DNA from 2 places in the Paraglaciecola sp. G1-13 genome. Region 2 is predicted to be linked to the other one. Evidence: predicted binding sites of a transcription regulator. Region 2 holds the regulator's gene; the other holds the start of a gene.
What was found. Region 2 encodes ArgR, which controls arginine synthesis, uptake and breakdown. Its sites were predicted from a motif close to ANTGAATANNTATTCANT; they were not measured.

Region 1 (4,433 bases), 1.5 Mb from region 2:
TCTGATCGCTACGGTCGCGTTGAGTCTAAATAAGAATAATGAGTGACAAGGATTTGATGAAATGAAGATTACCTGTTTTAAAGCCTACGACATTCGCGGCAAGCTGATTGAACAGTTAGACGAGCGCATTGCTTATCGTATAGGGCGGGCGTTTGCTCAGCACTTTAGTGCGAAAACGGTAGTAGTGGGGGGGGACGTGCGTCTTACTTCCGAGCCATTGAAACTCGCATTGTCTGCCGGCTTGATTGATGGTGGAGCCTCGGTCAGCGATTTAGGCATGACGGGCACCGAGGAAATTTATTTTGCCACCAAACATCTTGGTGTTGATGGCGGCGTAGAAGTGACGGCGAGTCACAACCCCATAGATTACAACGGAATGAAGCTTGTAAAAGAGGGCTCACGCCCAGTTAGCGGAGATACGGGGTTGTTCGCAGTACAAGCCTTAGCTGAAAGTTTCAGTGAAAGCGAAGTAGAGACTGGTCTTAAGCAATATTCAACAGCGTTTGTTACTGACGATGAATTCATTCAGGGAAAATGTAGTGTTGCGCCTGAAAAGTTACAAGCAAGTGGTCAATATAACGTCATCTCTATCATGGATGCTTATGTTGAACATATGCAAAGCTATGTAAACGTTAATAATTTCTCACCCCTTAAATTGGTGGTAAATGCGGGCAATGGGGCAGCAGGTAAAGCTTTGGATGCAATAGAATCTGCCTTTCTACAAAAAGGTGTGCCCATCGAATTTATAAAAATTCATCACCAACCTGATGGACATTTTCCAAACGGTATACCTAATCCTTTGTTACCAGAGAGCCGCGCGGATACTGCAAATGCAGTTATCCAGAATAAGGCAAATATGGGAATAGCATGGGATGGTGACTTTGACCGTTGTTTTTTATTCGATGAAAAAGGTGAGTTCGTCGAAGGGTATTACATCGTTGGTTTGTTAGCGCAAGCCTTTTTAGAAAAAGACCCGGGGGCCAAAATTATTTATGATCCCAGGGTGTATTGGAATACCGAAGACATCGTGAAAAATGCAGGTGGTGTGCCGATTAAGAGTAAAACAGGCCACGCATTCATCAAAGAGCGTATGCGTGCAGACGATGCAGTATATGGCGGAGAGATGAGTGCTCATCACTATTTCCGTGATTTCGCTTACTGTGACTCAGGTATGATCCCTTGGTTATTGGTCGCTGAACTACTGTGTTTACAAAATAAACCTTTATCAGAAATGGTCGCCCAACGGATTGCTGCGTTCCCATCATCAGGTGAAATTAATTCTACGTTAGAAAACCCAGATGCATCTATCGCGGAAATTTTGCAGGCTTACGAAAGTAAAGCAACTGTAGTGGATTACACCGATGGCATTGGTTTAGAGTTTGATAAATGGCGCTTTAATTTGCGTAAGTCTAATACGGAACCCGTTGTAAGACTCAATGTGGAGTCACGAGGTGACATACCACTTATGCAAGCTAAAACAAAAGAGTTATTAGACATATTGAAATAGCATTAAAAATAATAGGCAGTGACGACGTTATTGCCTAAAGCCACATAAAAAAATAGCGCCAATTGGCGCTATTTTTTATTCAATTATCAACATTATTTGTCGATTTTGTTGTATTTACGTTGTGCTTCGCCAGTGTATAGTTGACGAGGACGGCCGATTTTCTGACCTGGCTGGCTCAACATTTCATGCCAGTGAGATACCCAACCTACCGTTCTTGCTAAAGCAAAAATACAGGTAAACATATTCGTTGGAATACCAATTGCTTTAAGAATAATGCCAGAGTAAAAATCTACGTTCGGGAACAATTTCTTCTCAGCGAAGTATGGGTCGCTAAGGGCAATACGCTCTAGCTCCATGGCAACATTCAACAATGGATCGTCAATGTTTAATTCAGCCAATACTTCGTGACAGCTTTCACGCATAACGGTTGCACGAGGGTCAAAGTTTTTGTAAACACGGTGACCAAAGCCCATTAAGCGGAAAGGATCGTTCTTATCTTTTGCGCGGTCGATAAATTCAGGAATGCGATCCACTGAACCAATTTCTTGCAACATGTTCAAGCAAGCTTCGTTGGCACCACCGTGAGCAGGTCCCCATAATGATGCAACACCAGCGGCAATACATGCATAAGGGTTAGCGCCTGATGAACCCGCTAAACGTACGGTAGACGTAGACGCGTTTTGCTCATGGTCTGCGTGCAATGTAAAGATTCTGTCTACTGCGCGAGCTACCACAGGGCTGATTTTGTAATCTTCAGCCGGCACAGAGAACATCATATTTAAGAAGTTTTCAGCGTATGACAAATCGTTACGTGGATAGACAAATGGTTGACCAATATTGTACTTGTAACACATGGCGACCAAAGTCGGCATTTTAGCGACTAAACGATACGCACTGCGTAGTCGTTGATCTGCGTCTGAAATGTCTAAATCATCGTGATAGAACGAAGCCATTGCGCCAACTGTACCGCACAACATCGCCATAGGGTGAGCATCACGGCGGAATCCACGGAAGAAGTTATTAACCTGATCGTGAACCAAGGTATGACGCGTGATGGTGTCTTTAAATTCGCGATACTCTTCAGTCGTTGGCGTCTTGTCATGTAACAACATGTAACATACTTCAATGTAGTCAGCGTCGCGTGCTAAATCTTCAATTGAGTAGCCGCGATGGAGCAAAATACCTTTTGCGCCGTCTATGTATGTGATTGACGACTCACATGAACCTGTCGCCATAAAGCCCGGATCGAAAGTGAAATAACCGCTGGCTCCCAACGTACGTACATCGATTACATCATGCCCTGCAGTACCAGATAGAATCGGAAGTTCGACCTCTACATCACCTGCTTTCAAAGTGGCTTTATTGTCTGCCATGTATTGCTCTCCTCAGAAATGTTCTGTTTGCGATAAACCGCATTTTATGATGATTATCGGGAAAAATTGGCGCTATTTGTACTCAGGTTGACGCCATAAGTCAATTTAAAACCATTTTCGCTTAATAATTATTCACCCTCATTCTACCCTGAATATTCATTCTAATTATGCATATAATTTATGCTTGATTATAAACCGTTAATAACGAACAACAATTGTATTTATTGGCGTCGCTGGATATACTCGTGCCTGTCGTCTAGCTCTTGTTAACATGAATAATAAAAGCAACAACTTGTTTACAATATGGCAACAATCTAGGCGGTAGGACACATGTATCTTTAAGCGATTGGTAAGGTGCAACACATTACCAAACAATGACTAGACAACCTACGGGTAAAACAGGCATCAAAACGTGAAAAAGCAGAGACCAGTTAATTTACAATTAAACACAATCAGTTTTCCCCCTGCAGCTATAACTTCTATCCTTCATCGCATTACCGGCGTCGCAATGTTTTTTGCGTTGTTGTTTGTGATCTGGGCTTGGGCGGAATCTGTATCTTCTCCAGACGGTTTTGCATTTGTGCAAGAACAGATGTCGGGAGTTATCGGTAAAATAATCGCTATCGGTACCATTTCAGCGCTCACCTACCACATTCTTGGCGGTCTGCGCCATTTAGTGATGGACATGGGTTACTGGGAAGAACTTGAGTCAGGGAATATCAGTGCGAAAATCGTTATCGGTTTATGGATTGTTCTGACTGTCGTTGTAGGAGTTTTATTATGCTAACTAACCAAGCTAACTTTAAGCGTGACGGCGTTCAGGATTACGTTACTGTGCGTGCCACTGCCATCATCATGACTGCGTTTACTTTATACATGCTGTGGTTTTTCCTTAGCACCCCAACAGTGACCTATGAAATCTGGCACGAGTTGTTTTCTTCTTTAGGCATGAAAGTATTCACTTTTGCAGCGTTAGTGTCTGTGATGCTGCACATTAGAATTGGTTTTTGGCAAGTGCTAACCGATTACGTCAAATCAACAGCCCTTCGCGCTGTTGTGCAATTTTTTATTAACCTAGTGGCGTTTGTCTATGTTGCTGTAGGTTTATTTGTTTTGTGGGGTCTATAAATGAGTATTCCAGTTCACGAGTTCGATGCGGTAGTAATTGGTGCCGGTGGTGCAGGCATGCGCGCAGCATTGCAGATTTCTGAATCAGGAAAATCTTGCGCATTACTATCTAAAGTATTTCCAACACGTTCACACACAGTATCTGCCCAAGGTGGTATTACGGTAGCACTGGGTAACTCCCACGAAGATAACTGGGAATGGCACATGTACGACACCGTAAAAGGGTCAGACTATATTGGCGATCAAGATGCCATTGAATACATGTGTAAAACAGGCCCTGAAGCCATTATCGAAATGGAAAACATGGGTTTGCCTTTTTCTCGTTTCGAAAACGGTAAAATTTACCAACGTCCTTTCGGCGGTCAATCTCAGAACTTTGGTGGCGAACAGGGTGCACGCACTGCAGCCGCAGCTGACCGAACTGG
Region 2 (4,433 bases):
AACAATCGGTGGTTGATGCTTCAATTAACGATGCTGGTCAATATGTATATAACTCGTTCATCGTTCCATCAGGACAGACGCGCGTTGCAGACGCCTCACTTTGGGAAGTCAGAGTAGGTGTTAACTACAAATTCTAATCATTAAATGATTATGATTGAAAGCCGGCTCTTGTAGCCGGCTTTTTTATTGGTGTTAAGGATGTAAAAATGTACAAATTTTTGGGGTTATTGTTTTTATTTGCTGGAGTGTCTTTAGTGTCGGAAGCGAAAACAGTGCGGATAGCGACGTTTAATGTGAGTATGGAGGCGAGTAATTACTTACCTAAAGGAGTAACACCGACCGGCCAGGAGCTGTTTGAAAACTTGAATAGCGGTGACAATCAACAGATCAAGAATATTGCTGAGATTATTCAGCGTGTGCGCCCTGATATTATCTTACTGAACGAGTTTGATTACACCTCAGATGATGACAAGGGTGTAAAGGCATTCATCAATCACTATTTGTCCGTCTCTCAACAAGGCAACCAGAGCATTGATTACCCTTATTACTACACCGCACCTGTGAATACGGGCGTTCCTTCTGGGGTCGACCTTAACCATAATGGAACGTCCACTGACAATGGTGGCGATACCTTTGCCTTTGGTTTGTATCCAGGGCAATACGGCATGGTTTTGCTCAGCCGTTTTCCCATTAAACGCGAGAAAATAAGAACGTTTCAGCACTTCTTGTGGAAGGATATGCCTAACGGGCTGCTTAACAGCGTAAAAACTGAAGGCGGCGTAGATTGGTACACGCCCCAAGCAAAATCCATATTTAGGTTGTCGTCTAAGTCCCATTGGGATGTACCCATCAGCATCGATGATAAGCTAGTTCATGTTCTAGCAAGCCACCCTACACCGCCGGTTTTTGATGGCCCGGAAAACCGAAATGGAAAGCGAAACCACGATGAGATCCGTTTTTGGACTGATTACATATCGGGTGGTAAGGGCGCTGATTATATTTATGATGATAAACAGCAAAGGGGCGGACTAAGAAGTGAGCATTTTGTCGTCTTGGGTGACTTGAATGCCTCTGCTGAAGAAGGTGATGGTCACAAAGACGGCATTGGCTCATTGCTTAAAAATTCAAAGGTGAATAGCCACAATATTCCTATGAGTGCAGGCGGCGCAGTGCATAGCCCTGAAAACGCTCTGGGAGCTTCTCATACCGCTTTTTGGCGTATGCGGGCTGATTATGTTCTTCCTAGTAAGAAGCTGGGTGAGGTAAGCGCCAGTGGCGTATTTTGGCCAACATCTGATCAGGCTAGCTATCGATTGATCCAAAATCGCCAGGCATCATCCGATCATCGCTTGGTGTGGGTAGATGTAGACGTTACTGAGTAATAGCGCTCAACGGCGTTCTAAACGTTAGTGATGAGCCTGTACAGTCCTAGTGTGTGTACAGGCTCTAGTGTGTTCAGGCAACATGCCGCGTCATACATTTTCGAATAACGCTTCGACACGCATGCGGATTTCTTCAATTTGGTTGATATCAGACGGAGCAATAAAAATCGTATCATCGCCCGCAATTGTGCCTAAAACGCCATCTTTTTGACTTAAGGAATCTAACAATCTAGCAATGAGCTGCGCCGCTCCTGGACTTGTGCGGATGATGATCATCACATTGTTGTGCACTATATCTAACACTAATTGACGAAGCGGGCTGCGAGCCGTAGGCATGCCTAGCTCTGGAGGTAAACAATAGACCATGTCTCCTCTGGCATTACGCGTTCGCACTGCACCGAACTTACTGAGCATACGGGATACTTTGGATTGACTGATATTGTCGAAGTTTTGCGTTTTGAGTGCGTCGACAATATCCCCTTGAGAGCCAAAGTTTTCGGCCTTTAAGATATCCTTAAATGCCTTGATGAGTTCTTCTTGCTTATGAGTAGCCATATATTCCTCTATTTATAGTGGCTATTTTGCCTTAGTACTTGAACTTAAGCAATTTGCCCTCACATCCAAATTCGAACATTTTCAGCTCAGCATTTATTTGTTTTTTCGCGGGTCTTGCATTAGTGTTTCGTTCGCGAATTGATTAGCATTCCACAGGAGAGAATTATGAAAGTAGCGGTATTAGGTGCAGCTGGCGGTATAGGCCAAGCATTATCATTGTTGTTAAAAACTCAATTGCCAGCTGGTACAGAGCTAGCCCTTTACGACGTAGCCCCTGTCGTACCTGGTGTTGCGGTTGATTTAAGTCATATCCCTACTGACGTAAAAGTTGAAGGTTTTGGTAAAGACGACCTAGCTAAAGCGTTAACAGGCAGTGACATTGTTCTTATTCCTGCTGGTGTTCCACGTAAGCCGGGTATGGACCGTTCTGATTTGTTCAACATCAACGCTGGTATCGTTAGAAACCTAGTTGACAGTGTTGCGGACAATTGCCCAGAAGCTTGTTTATGCATCATCACTAACCCGGTTAACACCACTGTGGCAATTGCTGCAGAAGCGTTGAAGGCTAAGGGTGTATACAACAAGAACAAATTATTCGGTGTAACAACACTAGATGTTATTCGTGCTGAAACGTTTGTGGGCAATTTACGTGACTTGAACCCTGCCAACGTGCATGTTCCTGTTATCGGTGGCCATTCCGGTACCACTATTCTTCCTCTGCTTTCTCAGGTGGAAGGTGTTGAGTTTACTGATGAAGAAGTTGCTAGTTTGACGACTCGTATCCAAAATGCAGGTACAGAAGTGGTTGAAGCTAAGGCAGGCGGCGGATCAGCTACCTTATCAATGGGCCAAGCCGCTGCTCGTTTCTGTTTGTCGCTTGTATCTGCAATGCGCGGTGAAAATGTAGTTGAATACACCTATGTTGAAACCAACAGTGATGACGCACAATTCTTCTCACACCCAGTTCGTTTGGGCAAGAATGGCGTAGAAGAAATTCTACCTTACGGTGATCTAAGTGACTTCGAGCAAAAAGCAAAAGAGTCTATGCTTGAAGGTTTACGTGGCGACATTAAACTTGGTGTTGAATTCGTTAATAACTAATTCATTTTCCTAGAATCGAAAAAACCAGCAGATGCTGGTTTTTTTATATCTGCTATTCAGCAAATCAATACTGCCTAATCGCAATGCTCTCTAGGATTAAGCGGCCATAGGGTCTTGTCCTAAGGGCTTAGTCGGGCGTGTGGCGATGTTAGGATCTTTAACTTGACCTGCAGTGCCGGCAACTAATGGGGTGCTTTTTGAGGCAATACGCACTGACGCTAATTTGGCATCAATGCACTGGCGTATATCATGCGCGGTATACCCTGAGCGCACTTTAATGCGCACATGGGGAATACGAGCCGCATCTAGTGCGCCGCTGACAAACCAATCGCGTTGGCGTTTATAACCGTCTTTGCCGTTTTGTGTGGCATGCACTAAGTCTATAGCCACCACAGGTGACATATCGGCTTTTGAGCATAAAACAAAATCTAAATGGCGGCCGCTCGTACGACTCAACGCACTTTTGCCTGCTTTCTTGCTGGTGCTTTCCCTTGTGGCGACCACATCAGACAGTTTAACTCGGCACATTACTCTAAATTGGTTGCCCACAGCCTCATCGATAAGAGCCAGAAAGCTGCGCTCTACAGGAGTAAATAAATTAGTCTTCTTTTTAAACGGGAAGGTTAAGCTGGGTTCATTTAATTTCACTGCACCGATTGCCACCACAATCAATATCATCATTAAGATAATTGCCAATTCCATACCTGCTCCTATGGGCCTGCCAAATTTTTGACAGTTTCCGCCTGTGTTGATGTCTATAGGAGATATTGCAAAGAGAGTGCCAGAGGTCTGTCCGTTTTAATAGCAGGGGCTTTTAATCCCCATTTATCAATCCCCATTTATTTAGAGTTGATAAGTATATCTACTTGGCTGCCTGCTCCATCTGGGGAAATAACAATAATTTTGTGGTCGTTTTGCAGGCGTATAAGAATGCGATTTTGGGATAAACGTTGAGAGATTGGCCCATCTAGACGCTGTCGGAAAAACGCGAGAAGCTCATTGGAGGTCTGTTTGCTATGGTAGGTTAATGATGCTGGAAGCGCGTCGGCAAATAACAGACAAGCACTGGCGTCTGTTGGTATATCAATCCCATGAAAAGCCGCGGGGCAAGTCGTTGGGGCACCACTGTCAACGCTTAGAGCGTGGTTTTGTGCGCTTAGGACGCCCGAATATACTCCGCTAATAAGTAAGCAAAGCGTGGTGCGCTTAACGACTGCTATTGTATTCCTCATCTGATACTCCGTATAAAGTACCAGCATAATAGATTTATGATGAATAACTGACAATCTCTGATACCGTATCTTAGGTATAGCATCCCATTTATGCGTATAGCGCGGTTGGAGGAGGGTAAATGAATATTGTTCGAGAGTATTTGCGTTTGGCTGTTTTTGCCAT

Region 1: the regulator ArgR is predicted to act here: its motif matches at 3,000-3,017, upstream of gltA (citrate synthase).

Annotation. Positions count from the first base shown of each region.
Region 1 is NZ_CM147903.1:1,648,162-1,652,594, forward strand. Features, by position in the region: gene AC0L6N_RS06970 (mannose-1-phosphate guanylyltransferase/mannose-6-phosphate isomerase) at 1-33, shown strand, start outside; gene AC0L6N_RS06975 (phosphohexomutase domain-containing protein) at 62-1,507, shown strand; gene gltA (citrate synthase) at 1,600-2,880, opposite strand; gene sdhC (succinate dehydrogenase, cytochrome b556 subunit) at 3,293-3,667, shown strand; gene sdhD (succinate dehydrogenase, hydrophobic membrane anchor protein) at 3,661-4,008, shown strand; gene sdhA (succinate dehydrogenase flavoprotein subunit) at 4,009-4,433, shown strand, end outside.
Region 2 is NZ_CM147903.1:178,883-183,315, forward strand. Features, by position in the region: gene AC0L6N_RS00740 (TonB-dependent receptor) at 1-137, shown strand, start outside; gene AC0L6N_RS00745 (endonuclease/exonuclease/phosphatase family protein) at 207-1,382, shown strand; gene argR (transcriptional regulator ArgR) at 1,473-1,937, opposite strand; gene mdh (malate dehydrogenase) at 2,103-3,038, shown strand; gene AC0L6N_RS00760 (DUF2726 domain-containing protein) at 3,135-3,740, opposite strand; gene AC0L6N_RS00765 (hypothetical protein) at 3,878-4,270, opposite strand; gene AC0L6N_RS00770 (DUF2937 family protein) at 4,390-4,433, shown strand, end outside.